One region of the Streptomyces sp. TLI_55 genome, then DNA from elsewhere that is predicted to be linked to it. Evidence: riboswitches for the same ligand, from Rfam matches in the RefSeq annotation. Region 1 holds a riboswitch; each other region holds the start of a gene.
What was found. Region 1 has a riboswitch for cyclic di-AMP ahead of CRP56_RS31750 (M23 family metallopeptidase). Riboswitches for the same ligand answer to the same signal wherever they lie in the genome.
Positions count from the first base shown of each region.

Region 2: another riboswitch for cyclic di-AMP. It lies ahead of CRP56_RS25365 (transglycosylase SLT domain-containing protein); the one in region 1 lies ahead of CRP56_RS31750 (M23 family metallopeptidase).
Region 3: another riboswitch for cyclic di-AMP. It lies ahead of CRP56_RS35705 (M23 family metallopeptidase); the one in region 1 lies ahead of CRP56_RS31750 (M23 family metallopeptidase).

Region 1 covers NZ_OAOJ01000001.1:6,883,075-6,890,723, forward strand. Annotated here, with positions in the region: gene CRP56_RS31740 (M16 family metallopeptidase) at 1-1,083, shown strand, start outside; gene CRP56_RS31745 (M16 family metallopeptidase) at 1,080-2,468, shown strand; cyclic di-AMP (ydaO/yuaA leader) riboswitch at 2,672-2,834, shown strand; gene CRP56_RS31750 (M23 family metallopeptidase) at 2,847-3,611, shown strand; gene CRP56_RS31755 (GntR family transcriptional regulator) at 3,825-4,520, shown strand; gene CRP56_RS31760 (HPr family phosphocarrier protein) at 4,658-4,939, opposite strand; gene CRP56_RS31770 (bifunctional acetate--CoA ligase family protein/GNAT family N-acetyltransferase) at 5,139-7,649, shown strand, end outside.
Region 2 covers NZ_OAOJ01000001.1:5,494,568-5,502,216, reverse strand. Annotated here, with positions in the region: gene CRP56_RS25380 (polyprenyl synthetase family protein) at 1-270, opposite strand, end outside; gene CRP56_RS25375 (peptide MFS transporter) at 478-1,980, shown strand; gene CRP56_RS25370 (CocE/NonD family hydrolase) at 1,997-3,997, shown strand; cyclic di-AMP (ydaO/yuaA leader) riboswitch at 4,220-4,402, shown strand; gene CRP56_RS25365 (transglycosylase SLT domain-containing protein) at 4,406-4,852, shown strand; gene CRP56_RS25360 (HAD family hydrolase) at 4,882-5,688, opposite strand; gene CRP56_RS25355 (hypothetical protein) at 5,838-6,443, shown strand; gene CRP56_RS25350 (FAD-dependent oxidoreductase) at 6,454-7,649, opposite strand, start outside.
Region 3 covers NZ_OAOJ01000001.1:7,809,931-7,817,579, forward strand. Annotated here, with positions in the region: gene CRP56_RS35680 (aspartate aminotransferase family protein) at 1-479, shown strand, start outside; gene CRP56_RS35685 (helix-turn-helix domain-containing protein) at 554-1,186, shown strand; gene CRP56_RS35690 (DUF6126 family protein) at 1,183-1,305, shown strand; gene CRP56_RS35695 (tyrosine-protein phosphatase) at 1,323-2,120, opposite strand; gene CRP56_RS35700 (alpha-galactosidase) at 2,300-4,381, shown strand; cyclic di-AMP (ydaO/yuaA leader) riboswitch at 4,689-4,859, shown strand; gene CRP56_RS35705 (M23 family metallopeptidase) at 4,862-5,791, shown strand; gene CRP56_RS35710 (exo-rhamnogalacturonan lyase family protein) at 6,004-7,649, shown strand, end outside.

The sequences.
Region 1 (7,649 bases):
ACCATGCCCGCCCATCAGCTGGAGCTCGCCCTCTGGCTGGAGGCGGACCGCATGGGCTCCCTGCTGGCCGCCCTCGACGACGAGTCGATGGAGAACCAGCGGGACGTGGTGAAGAACGAGCGCCGCCAGCGCTACGACAACGTCCCTTACGGCACGGCGTTCGAGAAGCTCACCGCCCTCGCCTACCCGGAGGGCCACCCCTACCACCACACCCCGATCGGCTCGATGGCCGACCTGGACGCGGCCACGCTGGACGACGCCCGCGCGTTCTTCCGGACGTACTACGCGCCGGGCAACGCGGTGCTGTCGGTCGTCGGTGACATCGACCCCGAGCAGACGCTCGCCTGGGTGGAGAAGTACTTCGGCTCCATCGCCTCCCACGACGGCAAGCCCGCCCCGCGCGACGGCTCGCTGCCCGAGATCATCGGCGAGCAGCTGCGCGAGGTCGTCGAGGAGGAGGTCCCCGCGCGCGCGTTGATGGCCGCCTACCGGCTGCCGCACGACGGCACACGCGAGGCCGACGCCGCCGACCTGGCGCTCACCGTCCTAGGCGGCGGCGAGTCCTCCCGCCTCTACAACCGGCTCGTGCGCCGCGACCGTACGGCCGTCGCCGCCGGCTTCGGGCTGCTGCGGCTGGCCGGAGCGCCCTCCCTGGGCTGGCTGGACGTGAAGACGTCCGGTGACGTCGAGGTGCCGGTCATCGAGGCCGCGATCGACGAGGAGCTCGCCCGGTTCGCCGCGGAGGGCCCCACGGACGAGGAAATGGAACGCGCCCAGGCCCAGTTGGAGCGCGAGTGGCTGGACCGGCTCGGCACCGTCGCGGGCCGCGCCGACGAACTGTGCCGCTACGCCGTCCTGTTCGGCGACCCGCAGCTCGCCCTCACCGCCGTCGACCGCGTCCTGGAGGTGACCGCCGGGGAGGTCCAGGCGGTCGCCAAGGCCCGTCTGCGCCCGGACAACCGCGCGGTGCTCGTCTACGAACCCGTCGCGGGGGAGCCCGCCGAGGACGCGGACCCGCCCGAGGACCCCGAGGCCGAAGCCACCGTCGAAGCCGGCGACAAGAACGAGGAGGCGGCCAAGTGACCGAGCTCGCCACGATGGAATTCCACCCCCAGCCCCAGGCGGGCGAGGCCAAGCCCTGGGCGTTCCCGGCCCCCACGCGCGGGACGCTGCACAACGGCCTCACCGTGCTGCGCTGCCACCGCCCCGGCCAGCAGGTCGTCGCCGTCGAGGTCCTCCTCGACGCCCCCCTGGACGCCGAACCGGCGGGCCTGGACGGCGTTGCCACGATCATGGCGCGCGCGTTCTCCGAGGGCACCGACAAGCACTCCGCCGAGGAGTTCGCCGCCGAGCTGGAGCGCTGCGGCGCCACCCTCGACGCGCACGCCGACCACCCCGGCGTCCGCCTCAGCCTCGAAGTCCCCGTCTCCCGGCTGCCCAAGGCGCTCGGACTGCTCGCCGACGCCCTCAGGGCGCCCGCGTTCGCGGACGACGAGGTCGAGCGCCTTGTCACCAACCGCCTCGACGAGATCCCGCACGAGCTGGCCAACCCCTCGCGCCGGGCCGCCAAGGAGCTCTCCCGGACGCTGTTCCCGGCGGACCTGCGCATGTCGCGCCCCCGCCAGGGCACCGAGGAGACCGTCCGCAACATCGACTCGGCCGCCGTACGCGCCTTCTACGAGAAGCACGTCCGCCCGGCCACCGGCACCGTCGTGGTCGTCGGCGACCTCACGGACGTCGACCTGGACGGGCTGCTCGGCGACACCCTCGGCTCGTGGACCGGCTCGGCGGGCGAGCCGCGCCCGGTGCCGGCCATCACCGCCGACGACACCGGCCGGGTCGTCATCGTGGACCGCCCCGGCGCCGTCCAGACGCAGCTGCTGATCGGCCGTATCGGCGCCGACCGGCACGACCGCGTGTGGCCCGCGCAGGTGCTCGGCACGTACTGCCTCGGCGGCACCCTCACCTCCCGTCTGGACCGCGTCCTGCGCGAGGAGAAGGGCTACACCTACGGCGTCCGGGCGTTCGGGCAGGTCCTCAGGTCCGCCCCGGACGGCACCGGTGCCGCGATGCTCGCCATCAGCGGCTCCGTCGACACCCCCAACACCGGTCCCGCGCTGGACGACCTGTGGACGGTGCTGCGCACCCTCGCCGCGGAGGGGCTCACCGACGCCGAGCGCGACGTCGCCGTGCAGAACCTCGTCGGCGTCGCCCCGCTCAAGTACGAGACGGCGGCGGCCGTGGCGAGCACGCTGGCGGACCAGGTCGAGCAGTACCTGCCCGACGACTACCAGGCCACGCTGTACCGCCAGCTCGCCGCGACCGGCACCGTCGAGGCCACCGCGGCGGCCGTCAACGCCTTCCCGGTGGACCGTCTGGTGACGATCCTGGTGGGCGACGCGGCGGCCATCAAGGAGCCCGTGGAGGCCCTCGGCATCGGTGAAGTGACCGTGGTGACAGCCGAGTAGCGGCACGCGCGCGTGAAGGGGCCCTGGTGACGAATGCGTCACCAGGGCCCCTTAATGTCCGAATAAGGAATGAATTGAAGGCTGGTTGGCCGTTTGCCCTGTGGGATGCGCTACAAACTGCCTGATCCGTTTGGGGATTGAAAGGGGCCCCGCTTAGCGTCGTCCGGGCTGTCCGTCAGGCAGTGCGCCGCACCCGCGGCACCGGACAGTCATCGCCGAGTCCCCGTACGGCGCGAGCCAGGGGAGCCGGGGACCCACGCAGTCCCTGGGGTGAATCGGACGCCCGCGCGTCAGCGAGGGGGTCCGTAGGAGACCTTCCTGCTCCGAACCCGTCAGCTAACCCGGTAGGCGAGAGGGAAGGAAAGGATCAGCCTCCACATGGCGTTCACGCGCCCCACCGGGAAGCATCGTGCCCCGAGCCGGATGAAGCGCACCACCGCCCGCGCTGCGGGGGTCGCGGCCCTCGCCACCACCGGCGTCATCGGCACCCTCGCCGCCCCGGCCCTCGCCGCGGAGCCCGCGGTCGAGCAGACCGGTCTCATCCCGGTCGTCACCATCGGCGACTCGGTCGCCGACCAGATCGACGCCCAGGCCGCCGCCCAGCAGCAGGCCGCCGAGGAGGCCGCTCAGAAGAAGGCCGAGGAGCTGGCCCGCAAGCAGGCCGCCGCCAAGGCCAAGAAGGAGCGCGAGGCCAAGGAGCGCGCCGCCCGCGCCGCCGCCGAGCGCAAGCGCCTCAACACCTACGTCGCCCCGATCTCGGGCTCGTACATCTCCACCGGCTACAAGGCCGGCGGCGCCGTCTGGTCCTCCGGCAGCCACACCGGCGTCGACTTCCACGCCGCCAGCGGCACCCCCGTCCACGCGGTCGGCTCCGGCACCGTCGTCGAGGCCGGCTGGGGCGGGTCGTACGGCAACAACATCGTGATCAAGATGAACGACGGCACGTACACCCAGTACGGTCACCTGTCGTCCATCGGTGTCTCGGTCGGCCAGACGGTCACCCCGGGCCAGCAGATCGGCCTGTCCGGCGCGACCGGCAACGTCACCGGCCCGCACCTGCACTTCGAGGCCCGGACGACTCCCGAGTACGGCTCGGACATCGACCCCGTCGCCTACCTGCGCTCGCACGGTGTGAACGTCTGAGGCACGGCGTGACCGCCGCCGTCCGACGGCGGACCGCAAGATCTCCCGAAACCCCGGCTCACCTGGCCGGGGTTTCGCCGTTTTCGGCACCCGGCTGTCCAAAAAATATGCATGGATTCCGGTCCGCCATCGGAAATTCCCGTTCCTTGCAATAGAGTCACTGAACACACGTCAATCGTCGACGTTTCACGGGGATTAAAGCGGAGGTCGGTCATGCGTATTCCGGCGCACTCGGTATGCACCGCGATCAGGGACGACATCGTCTCCGGTGTCCACGAGCGCGGCAGCCGCCTCACCGAGGAACTCCTCGCCCGCCGCTACGGCGTCTCTCGCGTCCCCGTCCGGGAGGCCCTGCGCACCCTGGAGGCCGAGGGCTTCGTGGTGACGCGGCGGCACGCGGGCGCGTGCGTGGCCGAACCGACCGAGCAGGAGGCCGCCGACCTGCTGGAGATGCGGATGCTCCTGGAGCCGCTCGGCGCCTCCCGGGCCGCCCAGCGGCGCACCGAGGCGCACCTGAAGGTCCTGCGCGGCCTGGTCAGGCTGGGGCAGGAGCGGGCCAGGCGCGGCAACAGCGAGGATCTGCGCTCCCTGGGCGGCTGGTTCCACGAGACGCTCGCCCAGGCCTCCGGCAGCCCCGCGCTGACCTCGATGCTGACCCAGCTGCGCCACAAGATCTCCTGGATGTACTCCGTGGAGGCGCCCGCCAACCCCGTGGAGTCCTGGGCGGAGCACGGCGCGATCGTCGACGCCGTGGCGCGCGGGGACGCGGAACGCGCGCGTGCGGTCACCGCGCTGCACACCGAGCGCTCGACCGCGGCGCACCGCCTTCGATTCCGCGCCGCGGGAGACCGGCCCGAGCGTGTGAGGAACTCGCAACATCCCGTAAACATGCCGAGCCTGCGGCATTAACACGAGGGCCGTATACAAAGAAGCAGTAATTCGCGGGGAAGTATTTCTGCTGCCCGCGAGAGGGAATTGGAAAGGGCCCGCCCGATAAACTCGGACGAGCCCTTCAGTGGTGCCGTGATTCATCCGGCGCCGATAAATCAGACGGTCTCGGGGAGCTCCTCGAGACCCTCGGAGACCAGCTTCGCCAGACGGTCGAGGGCGGCGTCCGCACCCTCGGCGTCCGACGCGAGGACGATCTCCTCGCCGCCCTGGGCGCCGAGGCCCAGGACCGCCAGCATGGAGGCCGCGTTGACGGGGTTGCCGTCGGCCTTGGCGATCGTCACGGGGATACCGGAGGCCGTGGCGGCCCGGACGAAGATGGAAGCGGGGCGGGCGTGGAGGCCCTCGGCCCAGCCGACGTTGACGCGGCGCTCAGCCATGTGATGCTGCCCTTCGGTGTTCAGGGTTGTCTAGACCAGTTTCCCACACGTGAAGTGTCTCCGGATCGGGTCGTACGTCCCGTCCGGGGTGGGTCGTCGGACCGCGGCCTCGGTCCGGCTTCCGTCCTCTTGCGATCCTGTTGCGCTCTCCACAGACTGCCTCGCGCCGTTGTCGTACGCGAGCCGTACTCTGGGGCCCATGCAGACCTCGTCGGACCGGCACGAGTACCCCGCCCACTGGGAGGCCGACGTGGTGCTGCGCGACGGCGGCACCGCGCGCATCCGCCCCATCACCGTTGATGACGCCGATCGCCTGGTCAGCTTCTACGAGCAGGTCTCGGACGAGTCGAAGTACTACCGCTTCTTCGCGCCCTACCCTCGTCTGTCCGCCAAGGACGTCCACCGCTTCACGCACCACGACTTTGTGGACCGGGTGGGTCTCGCCGCCACGATCGGCGGCGAGTTCATCGCCACCGTACGCTACGACCGCATCGGCGCCGACGGACTGCCCGCCTCCGCCCCGTCCGACGAGGCCGAGGTCGCCTTCCTCGTCCAGGACGCCCACCAGGGACGCGGCGTCGCCTCCGCCCTCCTCGAACACATCGGTGCCGTCGCCCGCGAGCGCGGCATCCGCCGCTTCGCCGCCGAGGTGCTGCCCGCCAACAACAAGATGATCAAGGTGTTCACGGACGCCGGGTACACCCAGAAGCGCAGCTTCGAGGACGGCGTCGTACGCCTGGAGTTCGACCTGGAGCCCACCGACCGCTCGATGGCCGTGCAGTACGCGCGCGAACAGCGCGCGGAGGGACGGTCCGTGGAGCGACTCCTCAAGCCCGGCTCGGTCGCCGTCGTCGGCGTCGGCCGCACCCCCGGCGGGGTGGGCCGCAGCATCCTCGACAACATCCGGGAGGCCGGCTTCACCGGCCGCCTGTACGCCGTGAACAAGGCCTTCACCGACAAGGAGATCGACGGCGTCCCGGCGCACCGCTCGGTGCGCGACATCGAGGGCCCCGTCGATCTCGCGGTCGTCGCCGTGCCCGCCGAGCACGTCCCCGAGGTCGTCGCCGAGTGCGGCGAACACGGCGTGCAGGGCCTCGTCGTGATCTCCGCCGGGTACGCCGAGAGCGGCCCCGACGGACGCGAGCGCCAGCGCGAACTCGTCCGGCACGCACGCGCGTACGGCATGCGGATCATCGGCCCCAACGCCTTCGGTGTCATCAACACCAACCCGGACGTACGGCTGAACGCCTCCCTGGCCAACGAGACGCCCCGCCCCGGCCGCATCGGCCTCTTCGCCCAGTCCGGGGCCATCGGCATCGCCCTGCTCTCCCGCCTGCACCGGCGCGGCGGCGGCGTCACGGGGGTCACCGGAGTGTCCACCTTCGTCTCCTCCGGCAACCGCGCGGACGTCTCCGGCAACGACGTCCTCCAGTACTGGTACGACGACCCGGACACCGACGTCGTCCTCATGTACCTGGAGTCCATCGGCAACCCCCGCAAGTTCACCCGCCTCGCCCGCCGTACGGCCGCCGCCAAGCCGCTCGTCGTCGTCCAGGGCGCCGGCTCCGCCCCGCAGGGGCACGCCGTACGGGCCACCCGGCTGCCGCACACGACCGTGTCCGCGCTGCTGAGACAGGCCGGCGTCATCCGCGTGAACACCATCACCGAACTGGTCGACACCGGCCTGCTGCTCGCCCGCCAGCCCCTGCCGCGCGGCCCGCGCGTGGCGATCCTCGGCAACTCCGAGTCGCTCGGCCTGCTCACCTACGACGCCTGCCTGTCCGAGGGACTCAGGCCGCTGCCCCCGCTCGACCTGACGACGGCCGCCTCGGCGCAGGACTTCCACGCCGCGCTCGCGCGCGTGCTGGCGGACGACACCTGCGACGCCGTCGTCGTCACCGCGATCCCGTCCGTGGGGGAGGGCGCCGCCGGTGACGCCGCCCTCGCCGAGGCGCTGCGGTCGGCGGCCGAGCGGGTGCCCGGCAAGCCCGTCCTCGTCGTCCACGTCGAGCTGGGCGGACTGGCCGAGGCCCTGTCGGCCGCCACCAGCACGGCACCGCAGGCCGCGACGCCGAGCGCCACCCACCCCTTCCGCGCCCTGGACCGCCTCGCCGCCAAGGACCCCGAGGAAACACCCGCCACCGGCCCCCGCCTGATCCCCGCCTACCCCGCCGCCGAACGCGCGGTCCGCGCCCTCGGCGAAGCCGTGAAGTACGCCCAGTGGCAGCGCGAGGCCGCCGCCCCCGGCAAGGTGCCCGAGTTCGAGAACATCGACGAGAAGGGCGCCGCCCAGCTCATCGACGGCCTCCTCACGCGCGGGCAGGGCCTCACGCTCGGCGCCGACGCCACCTGCGACCTCCTCGGCAAGTACGGCATCCCCGTCCACCGCGCCCTCCCCGCGCCCACCCCCGACGACGCGGCCGCCGCCGCGCGCGTCCTCGGCTACCCCGTCGCCCTCAAGGCCACCGCCCCGCACCTGCGCCACCGCGCCGACCTGGGCGGCGTCCGGCTCGACCTCGCCGACGAGGAACAACTGCGCCGCTCGTACGCAGAGTTGACCGAGCTGTTCGGCTCGCCCGACGAGCTGCGTCCGGTCGTGCAGGGGATGGCCCCGCGCGGCGTGGACACCGTCGTCCGGGCCGTCATCGACCCGGCGGCCGGTGCGGTGCTCTCCTTCGGGCTCGCCGGGGCCGCCTCCCAGCTGCTCGGC
Region 2 (7,649 bases), 1.4 Mb from region 1:
CGTCGCCAGGTGGGTCAGCTCGACGACCACCGCCGAGGGCACCACTCCGGGCGCATAGGGGTCACCGAACTGGGCAGTGAGCATCACGAGAAGCGGCCGGAAGCGCTTGCCGCCCGCGCGGACGAGGTGCTGTGCGGCCTCCGTGATGAAGGGGACCTCACTCTTGGTGGCTTCGAGCAAACCCTCCTCGACAGCAGCCAATCCGGCCTGGACATCGGCTTCGAGAGCCTGGTCCCGCACGCTCAGCCCGAACGGCCCGACGACGGTCACGAGGGGTCTCCTGTCTGCTGGTGTCTTCTGGCGATTACGCGGTATGTCGATAGGTCGCTGCCTTCACTCAAGTCAGCGTATCCGGTCACCTTTCGATCACCGTCGCCCCCCACCCGTGCAGCGCGGGCGGTATCGGATCACGCCCGGTATGTTTCTGATCAACTGAAAAGTACGGATATCCATCGACTTACCCGGAAGCAGTAGAGCGTGTCGCGAACCACCGTCGATGTCGACCCCGGAAACCAGCCGCCCCCCGAGGACGACACCGCCTTCTTCGGCCAGCCGAAAGGCCTGCTCACCCTCTCCGGTCTGGAGGTCTGGGAGCGCTTCTCGTTCCTCGGCATGCAGGCCATCCTCGTCCTGTACTTCGCCGATTCGGTGGCGCACGGGGGCATGGGCATGGCGGCCGGAACCGCCGCCTCCGTCTCCGCGGCCTACGGCACCCTCGTCTACCTGGTCTCCGTCGCCGGCGGCTGGCTCGCCGACCGCATGCTCGGCTCTTACCGCGCGGTGCTGTGGGGCGGGATCCTGATCGCCTGCGGGCACTACTCCATGGCGGTGCCGACCGCGACCATGACCTGGGTGGGCCTGGGGCTCATCAGCGCCGGAACAGGCCTGCTCAAGCCCAATGTGGCCACCATGGTCGGCAAGCTCTACCGGACCGACGACGAGCGCCGGGACGCCGGGTTCGCGCTCTACTACATGGCGATCAACATCGGCGCCTTCGCGGGCCCGCTGATCACCGGCTGGCTCGGCGACCACAAGGGCTGGCACTGGGGTTTCTCGGCCGCCGCGATCGGCATGACCTTCGGCCTGGTCCAGTACGTCGCCGGGCGCCGTCACCTGGCCGGGCGAAGGCACGCCGCGGAGTTCGCGCTCGCGCCGGAGGCGATGGGGCGGGCGGTGCGGCTGATCGTCGTAGGCGTCGTCGTGGCGGGTGTGATCGCCACCGCGCTCGCCCTGGCGGGCTGGCTGACCATGGACCGGTTCGTCGACCTGCTCACGCTGGTCTCCGTGATCGCGCCGGTCGTCTACTTCGCGGTGATGTTCCGCAGCCCCAGGGTCACCGCCGAGGAACGCGGCCGGCTGAAGCCGTACGTCGTCCTCTTCCTGGCCTCGACGGTTTTCAACTTCATCCTCTTCCAGGCCTACAGCACGATGATGCTGCTGGCCTCCACGAACGCCGAGACCACGATCCTCGGCTTCGACTTCCCGGCCAGCTGGTACGCCTCCGCGCTCGGCGCCTTCGAGGTCGGGCTCGCGCCTTTCGTGGCCGCCCTGTGGGTGCGGATGGGCCGCCGTCAGCCGCACGCCTCCAACAAGATCGCCATCGGGGTCGTCCTGGGCGGGCTGTCGTTCCTGCTGATGGTCCTGCCGACCTCCGGGCACTCCTCCGACGACTACCTCATGTCCGCCTGGTGGATCGTCGGGTCGTACCTGCTGCTGGGGCTCGGCGACATCCTGCTGGAGACCTCGGGCATGTCGGCCACCACCAAGCTCGCCCCGGCCGCCTTCTCCAGTCAGACCATGTCCCTCTGGTTCCTCTCGCTCGCCCTCGCCAACGGCATCCAGGCGCAGACGGTGAAGCTCTACGACGACGTCTCCCACCCGGCCTACTTCGGCGTCAACGGCGCCATCGCGGTGGCCGCGGGCCTCGCGGTGATGGCCGCGGCGCCCTGGCTGCGCCGCACCATGCACCCCGTCCACTGAGGTCACAGCGATGAGCCTGCACATCCGTACGTCCTTCCCCTACGAGACGACCCACGAGGACCTGCGCATCCCGCTTCCGGACGGGACGCAGCTGTACGCGCGCGTGTGGCGACCGCTCACCCAGGAACCGGTACCCGCTCTGCTCGAATACCTGCCCTACCGCCTGACCGACTGGACCGCGCCCCGCGACTTCCAGCGCCACCCCTGGTACGCGGGCCACGGCTATGCCTCCGTGCGCGTCGACGTCCGCGGGCACGGCAACAGCGGCGGGCTGCCCACGGACGAGTACTCGGCGACGGAGCTGGCCGACGGGGTCGAGGTGGTCAACTGGCTGGCGGCGCAGCCCTGGTGCGACGGCAAGGTCGGCATGTTCGGCATCTCCTGGGGCGGCTTCAACTCCCTCCAGATCGCGGCCCTCGCACCCGAGCCGCTCAAGGCCGTCGTCACGGTCTGCTCCACGGACGACCGCTATGACAACGACGTGCACTACATGGGAGGTTCCGTCCTCGCCGTCGACATGCACGCCTGGGCCGCGACCATGCTGGCCTTCGTCTCCCGGCCGCCGGACCCGCAGTACGCGGGCCTGGCCTGGCGGGACATGTGGCTCAAGCGCCTGGAGCACATCGACCCGTTCATCCACACCTGGCTGGACCACCAGACCAGGGACGCCTACTGGCGGCACGGCAGCGTCTGCGAGGACTACGGCGCGATCGACGCGGCGGTCCTGGCGGTGGGCGGCTGGCACGACCCGTACCGCGACACGGTGCTCAGGCTGGTCGAGCATCTGCCGCCGGACCGGGTCCGCGGGCTGGTCGGCCCCTGGTCCCACCAGTACCCCGACCGCGGGCTGCCGCCGGGCCCGGCGATCGGCTTCCTCCAGGAGACCCTGCGCTGGTGGGACCAGCACCTCAAGGGCGTCGACACCGGCGTCATGCGGGAACCCCTGCTGCGGTCCTGGATCAGCGACTCCCACCGCCCCGCCACGGTCTACGACACGCTCCCCGGCCGCTGGGTCGGCGAGCCGGCCTGGCCCTCCCCGCACGTCACGACGGTCTCGTACGGCCTCCAGGGCGCCCCTGTCCTCGTCCGCTCCCCGCAGCACACGGGCGTGGACGCCGGGCGTTTCTTCCCGTTCGGGAACGACGCCGATCTGCCGCCGGATCAGCGGGAGGAGGACGCCCGGTCGGCCTGCTTCGAGTTCGCGGTGGGTGAGGAGACATGGGTGCTGGGGCGGCCCCGGGTGCGGTTGCGGGTGACGTGCGAGGTGCCGCGCGGACAGGTGATCGCACGGCTGTGCGATGTGGCGCCGGACGGGTCGTCGACGCTGGTCACCCGGGGCGTGCTGAACCTGTCGGCCCGGCACGGGCGGGACCGGGCGGTGCCGTGGGAGCCGGGGGCGAGCGGGGAGGTCGTCTTCGAGCTGAACGGCATCGGGCATGTCTTCCCGCCCGGGCACCGCATCCGGCTCGCGGTCTCCTCCGCGTACTGGCCGTGGATCTGGCCGCAGCCCGAGTCCGAGGCCGGCTTCACGCTGGACCCGGCCGGCAGCTTCCTCGAACTGCCGGTCAGGACACATGACGTGGACTCGGACACCGGCATCGGCTTCGGCGAGCCCGAGCAGTCGGAACCCCTGGGCGTGAACTACCCGGCCACCCTCGACGAGCCCCGCCCCGAGCGGCTGGTCGTACGGGATGTCGCCAAGGGCGAGTGGCGGCTGGAGGTCGACCCGCGCTACGGCGGCACCCGCTTCTACCCCGACGGCCTGGAGTTCACCGAGGACGCACTGGAGACGTACACGATCCAGGAGTCGGACCCGCTGTCGGCCCGCGCCCGCTCGGTCTGGTCGATCCGGCTGCACCGGCCGGAGCTGGGCTGGGACACCACCGTCCGCACCCGCTCGGAGATCACCTGCGAGGCGACCGCGTTCCTGACCTCCAACGAGGTGATCTGCAGCGAGGGCGGCGAGGTGGTCTTCCACCGGACCTGGGAGAAGCGGATTCCACGAAGCGCCGGTTAACCGCCAGTTGAGGGTTTATTGCCCGATTTGCCGTTCTCGTTCTCGACGGTGAGTTGGCTCACTTCACCCTGCCCTCACCTTGTCCGAAAACCCCGGAATTCCGGGGCGCACAAGCCGGACACCAAGGTCAACAGGTGCGATCTGTGAATCCGGTACTTGTTTCGGACATGTGCAGTCGCATACGTTCCGGGCCCGGGCGGACGCCGAATCCTGCCGCCGCCCGTAGACCGCTCACCTCACTCAGAGAACTTCACGGCAGGAGCGGGGGACCCAGGTAAGTCGCCGGGCCGGACGTCTTCGGACATACCGGTACGGCTCGGGGTGAAGTCATGCCTTCTCGGGCATGGCCGGGCAGCTCCCGCCCGAACCCGACAGCTCACCTCGCAGGCGCCGGAGAGGAACTTCGTCATGCGTCTGTCCCGCAAGCTCGCCGTCACCGGTGCCGCCGTCGCCGCACTCGCCTTCCCCGTCGTCGGCGCGACCACCGCGTCCGCGGCCACCACCACCACGGTCACCGCCACCTCGCTCGGCTACTCCGACACCCTCGACGGCTGGATCCGCGCCTCGCTCCAGGTCATGGCGCAGAACGGCATTCCCGGCACGTACGACGGCATCTACCGCAACGTCATCCGTGAGTCCTCGGGCAACCCGTACGCCATCAACAACTGGGACTCCAACGCCGCCGCGGGCACGCCCTCCAAGGGCCTGCTCCAGGTGATCGACCCGACGTTCAACGCGTACCACGTGGCCGGCACGTCGTGGGACTCCTACGACCCGGTCGCGAACATCACCGCGGCCTGCAACTACGCGGCCGCGGTCTACGGCTCGATCGACAACGTGTACGGCGCGTACTGAGGTCCGGTCGTCCAGCCTCTCGCCGAGGGCTAGTTGAAGAGTCTTTCGAGGACGACGGCGATGCCGTCGTCCTCGTTCGACAAGGTCACCTCGTCGGCCACGGCCTTGAGTTCGGGGTGGGCGTTGGCCATCGCGACGCCGTGGGCCGCCCAGTCGAACATGGGGATGTCGTTGGGCATGTCACCGAAGGCGATCGTGTCCCGCGACCCCAGGCCGAGGTGCTCGGCTGCCAGCGCGAGGCCCGTCGCCTTGGTGATGCCGCATGGCTGGAGTTCGACGGTGCCGGGGCCCGACATCGTCACCGTCGCGAGGGAACCGACGACTCCGCGCGCGGTCGCCGCCAACTCGTCGTCGGACAGGGCCGGGTGGCGCAGCAGCACCTTGCTGATCGGCTCGCACCACAGGTCGTCGCGGCGGCCCACCCGCACGGCGGGCAGGGTCGGGTGCGGCATCAGATACCCCGGCTCGATGAGCGTGAGCCCGTCGACCCCGTCCTGGTCCACGGCCGCATACACCTGCCCCACCTCGGCCTCGATCTTGCCGAGCGCGGTCTCGGCCAACTCCCGGTCCAGGGTGACCGACCACAGCAGACGGTCCGCGCCGGCGTCGTAGACCTGCGCACCCTGCCCGCACACCGCGAGCCCGGTGCTGCCGAGGTCGTCGAGGAGCGGCCGCACTCTCGGGGCCGGTCGGCCGGTCACCACCAGATGCCGGGCCCCGGCCGACGTCACCCGCGCGAGTGCGGCGAGCGACCGGTCGGAGAGCGTGTCGTCGCCTCGGAGGAGGGTTCCGTCGAGGTCGGTGGCGACGAGTGAATATGCGGTGGGTGCGGCCATGATCAGAGAATACGGATGGAATCCCCCACCGACTCGACGCGAACCGGACGGCCGCACCTTTCACATCCGTTGACACCGGCTCCGGTTGGGAGTCGGCGGGGCACCGCGCACCACCGGTTGCGTCGGCCTGTGGGTGAGATGCTCGCGGGGTGACCGATCACCCGGAGACCTTCCTGAGCCATCTGCGGACCGCCGCGGCCGGCATCCTCGAACGCTTCCCCGAGCAGCTCAAGCCCGAGATCTACGCCCTGTCCTTCCGCATCTGGCGCCTCGACGACGACGACCGCCACCCGTACGTGGCCATCGGCTACAACACCGAGAGCCAGTACGAGCGGGAGACGTACCCGGGTGACGAGGGCGAGGTCCGCTGGAACTACGCCTACTGGCTCCTCGACGGCTTCGAGATGCTCGGCAACGTCCCCGAGGATCCGGTGGGCAGCCGGGTGTACGTGGAAGAGGTCAAGCAACTCGGTGTCTGGTACGACGGCGAGTTCGACCTCGACCGGGTCCTGGACGACGACGACCTCCGCGCCCGCACCGACCTCCTCCGCCGGCACTTCCAGGACGCCGTCATCGACCTCGCCCGCCACCTCCACGCCGACGGAGTGATCGAGAAGACCCTCGGCCGCCAACTCCCCGTCGTCGTCTTCGACATGGACCGCCCCGGCTGGGAGGCCCACGCGACGGAGTACGCCAACCCGCCGGAGCTGATCGAGGAGTTCATGGCGTGGCTGCGGGAGTCCGGGGAGATCTGATCCGTCGGCCCTACCCGTGGGCCGCCGCCAGATGCCGCGCCAGCCGCGGTGAGGCGAACTCCGTGCCGCACACGAAGCGCATCACCGGTCCGTACGACGACGCCGACGGCAGGCCCGTGAAGTACAGGCCCGGCACCGAGGAGACGTATCCGGCGCCGAGCCTGGGCGCGCCGCGGCTGACCGCGAGCCGGGTGCGCAGTTCAGGGCCGAGGAAGTCCATCGCGGCGACGTCGACGCGGTAGCCGGTCGCGGCTATGACGTGGTCGGCGGCCAGGCGTTCGGTGCGGCCGGTGTGGGTGAGGACGGACAGTGACGGGTGGCCGGCCGCGGTGTCGGCCTTGAGGACGCGGCGGACCTCGCTGACCCGGACCTTGTCCTCGAAGCGGTCGCGCAGCCACCAGGCGCCGAGTGGACCGAGGACGCGGCGGACCAGGTAGTGGCGGGCTCCTTCCGGGAGGCGGCGGTAGGGGTGGGGGTAGTAGCTGAGCGCCCACAGGGACCAGGCGCGGCCGAACGGGGACTCCGGGCGCAGCCGGGGCTGCTTCCAGGGCGGGGCCCCGAAGGCGACGCTGCCCCGGCCGCGCGCCACGACCCTGACCTGGGCGCCGGCCTCCGCCGCGAGGGCCGCCGTCTCCAGCGCCGACTGACCGGCCCCGACGACGATGAGCTCGCGGCCGGAGAAGCGGCTGAGGTCGTGGTGCTGGGAGCTGTGGGAGACGGGGCCGGTCGGGCTGGGTCCGTCGGGCAGGGTCAGCTCCGGGGGCAGCTGCGCGAGCCCCGACAGGCCGGTGGCGACGACGACCGCGCGGGCGCTGAACGACTCGCCCGAATCCAGCTTCAGTGCGAAGCCCTGGCTCTTGTCGCGGTCCACGGACACGACCCGCACCCGCTCCAGCTCGGGCACCAGCTTCTGCTGGAACCACTCGCCGTAGGCGATGAAGGTCTCCACGGGGATGATGTCCTCGTCCGTCACCAGCCGCGGTATGCCCGCCGCGTCGCAGTAGTCGACCAGGGTGTGGCCCGGCTGCGGGGCGTCGAGGCTGGAGGCCACCGGGGTGGACTTGAGGAGCATGCCGGCGGGCATGTGGTCGCGCCAGCTCACCATGGGTTCGCCGAAGACACGGACAGGGATGCCGCGGGCCCTGAGATGTGCGGCGGTCGACAGCCCGTAGGGCCCGGCGCCGATGACTGCGACTGGTCGGATCA
Region 3 (7,649 bases), 930 kb from region 1:
GGTCCAACGCGCAGGCCATGGCGGCCGGCCTGGCGGTGCTGTCCGTCATGGAGAACGAGCAGATCGTCGCGGGCGCCCGGGCGACGGGTGAGCTGCTGAAGTCCCGGCTCGGGGCGCTCGTCGACAAGTACGAGCTGCTCGCCGACGTGCGCGGCCGGGGTCTGATGGTCGGCATCGAGTTCGGGCGGCCCAAGTCGCTGGCGCTGCGCAGCCGTTGGACCATGCTCCAGGCCGCGCGCAAGGGGCTGTTCGCCCAGATGGTCGTCGTACCGCTGCTCCAGCGGCACCGGATTCTGACGCAGGTGTCCGGCGATCACCTGGAGGTGATCAAGCTGATTCCGCCGCTGACGGTGGGGGAGCGGGAGGTGGACCGCTTCGTCGACGCCTTCACGGAGATCATGGACGACGCTCACGGCGGGGGCGGGCTGATGTGGGACTTCGGCAAGACGCTGGTGAAGCAGGCGGTGGCCAACCGGTAGCCGCCCGCCAGGAGGCTTTTGCCTCTGAGGCAAGAAATTTGCCGCAGAGGCAAGCCTGGGGCTGAATGGAGAGCATGAGCTCTCCGGAATCCGAGCCGGGCCCGGCCGACGTCGCGCCTGCCGACACCCTGCCCGCCGTCGCGCCGCAGCTGCGGGCGCTGCGCCGCCGCGCCTCCCTCACGCTGGAGGCCGCCGCCCGCAGTGCCGGGCTCTCGCCCGCGCATCTCTCCCGGCTGGAGACCGGGCAGCGCCAGCCCTCGCTGCCGATGCTGCTCGCGCTCGCCCGTGTCTACGGTACGACGGTCTCCGAACTGCTCGGCGAGACGGTCGCCGAACGGGACGCCGTGGTGCGCGCCGCCGACATGGAACCGACCGCCGCCGGAGGCTGGACCTACTGGCAGGCCGGGGCGGCCGGACGCGGCATGCAGGCCCTGCGGGTGCAGGTGCCGTACGGCTCACAGGGCGACATCGTGCGCGTCCATCCCGGCGAGGAGTGGCTCTACGTGCTGCGCGGCCGCCTTCGGCTGCGGCTCGGGGACACCACGCACCGGCTCGGCCCCGGCGACAGCGCGCACTTCGACTCGCTCACCCCGCACCGCATCGCGGCCCAGGACCCCGACGGGACCGAGCTGCTCTTCGTCCACACCCTGCTGCAGAGCCCCACGGCCACCCTGTGCCTGGGCCCGACCCCTGGAGAGACACCATGACCGACATGGAGGAGAAGTTCCCGCGAGCCCTGTGGGTGCGGCTGATCATCTACATCGCCGTCGGCCATGTGTTCGCGGCCTTCGTCTACCTGCTCTTCGAGGTGGGCGCCGGGCAGTAAGCCTGTGCAGTGGGCCGTCAGTCGAGCAGGCGCTCGCGCAGCCGCTCCCGGATCTGCGGCGTGATGCCGAGTCCCTGCTCCAGGTAGGCATCGACGCCGCCCCAGGTCTCCTCGATGGTCTCGAAGGCGGCTTCCAGATACTCCGCGCGCGCGTCGAAGAGCGGCGCGAGCAGCTCCATGACCTCGGGGGAGTAGGCGGCGGCCGAGCTGCTGCTGCGGTGCACCTTGTAGCGGCGGTGCTTGGCGTTGGACTCCAGGTAGTCGGCGATGATCGCCTCCCGCTCCACCCCGAGCGCCAGCAGGGTCACCGCTATCGACAGGCCCGCGCGGTCCTTGCCGGCCGCGCAGTGCATCAGCGCCGGGACGCTGTCCTCGGCGAGGGAGTGCAGCACGCGCGCATGCTCGGCGGTGCGCTCCTTCACGATCTTCCGGTACGAGGCGATCATCCGGTCCGCCCCCTTGCTGCCGCCGAGGATCTCGCGCAGCTGCTCGATCTCGCCGTCCCGGACCATCTTCCAGAACTCCGCGCCGTCCGCAGGGTCGCTCAGCGGCAGGTTCACATTGCGCACCCCCGCCAGCTCGACGTCCGGACCCTCCAGCTTCTGGTCCGAGGCGTTGCGGAAGTCGAAGATCGTGTGCAGCCCCAGGGAGTCCAGGAACGCGGCGTCCTCGTCGGTCGCGTGCGCGAGATGGCCGCTGCGGAACAGCACTCCGTACCGCACCCGCCGGCCGTCCTCGGTCGGCAGACCGCCCACATCACGGAAGTTGCGCACTCCGGCCAGCTCGGGCTCGGTCGACGGGATCTGCTGCGTCACGGGGGCTCCTCCCAGCCGGCCCCGTCGCCGCGGCTCGCCGACGGGCACGCTCTTGACGATACGACATAGGTTCCTGGGGCAATGAGTTGTCCACAGGCGTTGCATCCGGGCACCTCAGGCCTCGATGATGTTGATACTTGAGTACCACTGTTCGCCCCTGTTCGTATCTGTGAGGTTCCATGCTGGAGATCGCCCCCAACGGCCGCACCTGGCTCCTGACCGGGCCCGCCAGCAGCTATGCCGTCCACCTCACCGAGGGCGACGAGCTGCTGCATCTGCACTGGGGCCCCACCATCGCCCTGGCCGACGCCGAGGCGCTCGCGATCCGTCCGCTGCCCGACTACTGGGCCTTCGAGTCCCCGCTCGACGGACGCGAGGAGTATCCGGTCGAGGGCGGGCCCCGCTTCGTCCGGCCCGCCCTTTCGGTGCGCACCGACGAGCGCCGCGGCACCGAGTGGAGCTTCGAGGCGTACGAGACCGATGCCGACGCCGACGAGCTGCGGCTGCGGTTCCGGGACGGCGGTCTCGTCGTCACGCTGCACTACCGGATGCGCGGCGACGTGGTGGAGCGCTGGACCACCCTGGAGAACCAGGGCGAGGACGCCCTGGAGCTGCTGCGCGCCGACTCCGCCACCTGGACGCTGCCCGACCGCGAGGACTGGCGGCTCTCCCAGCTGCACGGCCGCTGGGCCGCCGAGTCCCGGCTCGTGCGCGCCCCCCTCACCTACGGTGAGAAGGTCATCGGCAGCCGCCGCGGCCACACCAGCCACCAGCACCTGCCCTGGGTCGCCCTCGACACCGACGCCGGCGAGGAGCGCGGCGAGGTCTACGCCTGCGCGCTCGGCTGGTCGGGCTCCTGGCGGATCGCGGTGGCCCAACTCCCCGACGCGCGCGTGCAGATCACCGGCGGCGCCGGGTACGACGAGTCGGGGCTGCTGAGCCTGGGGGCGGGAGAGTCGTTCACGACCCCCGTCTTCGCCGGGCTGTGGAGCGACGGCGGCTTCGGCGGCGCCAGCCGCGCGTGGCACGCCTACCAGCGGACGTACGTCATCCCGGACGCCGACCAGGACCGGCCGGTGCTGTTCAACTCCTGGGAGGCCACCGCGTTCGACATCTCCGAGGAGCAGCAGGGGAGCCTCGCGCGGCGGGCCGCGGCCATCGGCGTCGAGCTGTTCGTCGTCGACGACGGCTGGTTCGGCACCCGCACCAGCGACCGCGCCGGACTCGGCGACTGGACGGTCAACCCCGACCGCTTCCCGGGCGGCCTGAAGCCCCTCGCCGACTACGTGCACGGGCTCGGCATGCAGTTCGGCATCTGGGTCGAGCCCGAGATGGTCAACCCGGACAGCGACCTTTATCGGGCCCACCCCGACTGGGTGCAGTTCCAGCCGGGACGAAAGCGGACGGAACTGCGCAATCAGCTCGTCCTCAACCTCGCGCGCGAGGACGTCCAGGAGTACCTGTGGGGGCAGCTCGACGCCCTGCTGTCCAGCGCCCCGATCGACTACGTGAAGTGGGACTTCAACCGCTGCTTCACCGACGCGGGCTGGCCCGGCGAGGCCTATCCGCAGCGGCTGTGGGTCGACCATGTGCACGCCTTCTACGCCCTGTTGGACCGGCTGCGGGCCGCTCACCCCGGTGTCGCCTTCGAGTCCTGCTCGGGCGGTGGCGGCCGGATCGACCTCGGCGTGATGAGCCGCACGGACCAGGTGTGGACCTCCGACAACACCGACCCCCTCGACCGGCTCGCCATCCAGCACGGCTTCAGTCAGATCCACCCCGCGCGCGTGATGGCGGCCTGGGTCACCGACAGCCCCAACACCCAGCTCAACGGGCGGGTCAGCTCGCTGCGCTTCCGGTTCGTCAGCGCCATGGCGGGGGTGCTCGGCGTCGGCGGTGACCTCGCGGAGTGGACCGAGGAGGAGCTCGCAGAGGCCCGCGAGTGGGTGGAGCTCTACAAGGACATCCGGCCGCTCGTGCAGCGCGGCGACCAGTACCGGCTGCGGGCGCCGCAGGGTGACGGCCTGAGCGCCGTGCAGTACGTCCTCGGGGACGAGACCGTCGTCCTGGCCTGGCTCCAGTCGCAGCGGTACGGCGAACCCGTTCCGGCGCTGCGGCTGCGCGGCCTCGACCCCACCGCCGCGTACGAATGCCGCGAAACGGGCGAAATTTACAGAGGTGCCGTATTGCTGCATCACGGTCTGCGGGTGGGATTGCGGGGCGATCTGGATGCGGCAGTTCTACGGCTGCGTCGCATCTGAGCTTTCTGTCCGAATTGGCAGCTTCCATAGCTTTCATTCCAACTCGCTCTGGAATTAGGGAAGCTGTGAAAACGGCACGTGAGCAGCGTCATATCGGTGACCCTGAGTCGTCCGTCATGTTCACGTAATTCGCGTTCAAAATCTGGGTGATTGCGTTTCCGGAAGGCCCGCCGATGCACGGAGGGTGACCGTGAATTCCGCGGCGGATCAAGAGGAACGCAATCACCCTGGAACCTCTTACTTGTCCCTTTGCGTCTTCCTCGCTTACGTTCGCCACCAATCCGGACGGACGCCCAATCCTGCCGCCGACCGGAATCCGCACAACTCACCCGTGAACGGCAGGAGCGGGGGACCCACAGGTACAACCGCCTGGACCGGTCTTCCGGAACAGGCTTGGGGTTAAGTCGCACCTCGGTGCGTCCGGACATCTCCAGTCCGCACCCGACAGCTCACCTCGCAGGCGCCGGAGAGGAATTCGTCATGCCCGCGAAGGGTAAGCACCGCCGCCCCAAGTCCCAGCGGCTCACCCGCTCGATCGCCGTCGCCGGAACCGGTGGCGCCGCACTCGCCCTGCCTCTGATGGGGGCCGCCGGCGCTCACGCGGCCACCGGCCAGTCCGTGGCGCAGTCGGTTTCGGAAAAGGCCGTCCGGTCCGTTCCGGTCGCCGCGAAGACGGCGACCGAGAAGGCCACGCAGAAGAAGGACGCCGCGAACACCGCGACCGTGCGCACCTATTCGGTGAAGGCCGGCGACTACCTCTCGAAGATCGCCGACGAGCAGAACGTCACCGGCGGCTGGAAGAAGCTGTACTCGGACAACCGCGAGGCCGTCGGTTCCGACCCCTCGCTCATCCACCCCGGTCTGAAGCTCACGCTGGGCAAGAAGGCAGCGGCGAGCACCGAGAAGTCCGCCGACACCTCCGGCGGCACGCAGAAGTCGTCCTCCTCCTCGTCGTCGGAGAAGACGACCGCCACCCAGAGCAGCGAGACGACCAGTTCCAGCGGCTTCACCCTCCCGGTCTCCGGCGCCACCGTCGGCACGGGCTACCACGTGGCCGGCAGCATGTGGTCCAGCGGCTACCACACGGGCGTCGACTTCGTCGTCCCGACCGGCACCCCGCTGAAGGCCGTGGGCGCGGGCACCGTCGTCTCCGCCGGCTGGGGCGGCGCGTACGGCAACCAGGTCGTCATCAGGCTCGCCGACGGCTACTACGCGCAGTACGCCCACCTGTCGGCGCTCTCGGTCTCGGCCGGCCAGACCGTCACCGAGGGGCAGCAGGTCGGCCTCTCCGGTGCCACCGGCAACGTGACCGGTCCGCACCTCCACTTCGAGATCCGGACGACGCCGGACTACGGCTCGGACATCGACCCGGTCGGGTACCTCCGCTCGAAGGGCGTCGCCGTCGGCTGACGCTCCCCCGATGCCACCGAAGGCCGGATCCCGATCCCCGGGTCCGGCCTTCGGTGTGTGGTCTTGCCGTTTCATGATCGGTTCATTGCGGTCTTGTGGCGCGGCTGCCCAAAGCGTCGACAGGGAGGCGAGGGTGGGACCACAGTGATCTCCGAAGCGATGCAAGCGCTTTCTGTCCGTCATGGCATCCGCACCCGCATCCGGAGGTCCCCGTGCCCGGCGTCGACCGACGCACCGTCATCAAGGGCGCCGCAGCCGCGGCCGCCGCGGCCCAGTTCTCCTGGGCGCTGTCCCGCACCGCCGCCGCGGCGGACGCCGACGCCACCGAACTGCACTGGCTGGAGGGCTCGGCGCCCGACGTCCACGCCAGCACCGCCTGGGGTGTGCCGTGGGCGCGCGGCGCGTACCGGCCCGAGCAGTCCTTCCGGCTGACGACCGCCGCGGGCGACGACGTCCCCGTCCAGAGCTGGGTCACCGGCTACTGGCCCGACGGCTCGGTGAAGTGGACGGCACACGCCCTCGCGCCGGGCGCACCGAAGGCCTCCGCCTACAAGCTGGCGGCGGGCACCCCGGCCGCGCCGGAGCAGCGGGTCACGGTCACCCGGTCCGCGGGCCGCGTCGAGGTGTCGACCGGCGTCATCACGGCCGTGTTCGGTGCCAAGGGCTCCGACACCGTCGTACGGAGTGTGCGGCGCGGGTCGGCCGAGATCGCCCGGAACGGCAAGCTGGTCGCCCTGCGGCAGGAGTCGGTGCGGGAGGGCGCGGACGTCTCGCACTTCGCCGGCCGGGTCGAGAAGGTCGAGGTGGAGCAGGACGGTCCGGTCCGGGCCGTCGTCCGCGTCGAGGGCCGACACCGCGACGGCGGGCGGGCCTGGCTGCCGTACACGCTGCGCTTCTCCTTCTTCGCCGGTGCCGACTCCTTCCGTCTCGTGCACACCTTCGTCTGGGACGGCGAGCAGACGCCGGGCTCGGACCAGGGGGACTTCCTGCGCGGTCTGGGCGTCCGCTTCACCGTGCCGCTGAGCGACCGGCCCTACGACCGCCATGTGCGGTTCGCCGACTCCGGGGGCGGTCTGTTCAGCGAGGCCGTCCAGGGCATCACCGGACTGCGCCGCGACCCCGGGGCGGCGGTCCGCGCGGCCCAGATCGCCGGTGAGCGGCTGCCCGACATCTCGACCTGGGACCCCCGAGTCGCCGACCGCCTCGCCTACATCCCGACCTGGGGCGACCACACCCTGACCCAGCCCAATGCCGACGGCTACACCGTCCGCAAGCGCACCAAGGCGGGCTACGGCTGGATCCACGCCGCGGCCGGCCGCCGGGCCGGAGGCCTCGGTTACGTCGGCGGCGCGAGCGGCGGACTCTCCTTCGGTCTGCGGGACTTCTGGCAGCGCCACCCGGCCCAACTGGACGTGCGCGGAGCGGCGGGAGACGCCGCCGAGGCCACCGTATGGCTGTACTCGCCGGAGGCCCAGCCGCTCGACCTGCGCTTCTACCACGACGGGTTGGGGCAGGACACGTACGAGGAGCAGTCCGACGGCGGTCTGGAGATCACGTACGAGGACTACGAGCCCGGCTTCGGCACTCCCTACGGCATCGCGCGGACGAGTGAACTGACCTTCTGGGCCGTCGAGAAGACCCCCTCCGCCGCTGTTCTCGCCGCGCAGGCCGCCGCCGTCGCGACCCCGCCGTTCCTCACCGCGACACCCCAACGACTGCACGCTGCGGGGGTGTTCGGCGACTGGGCGCCCGTCGACCGTTCCAACGCGGCGCGTGCGGCGATCGAGGACCACCTCGACGACCTGTTCGCCTACTACCGCGACCAGCGTGAACAGCACCGCTGGTACGGCTTCCTCGA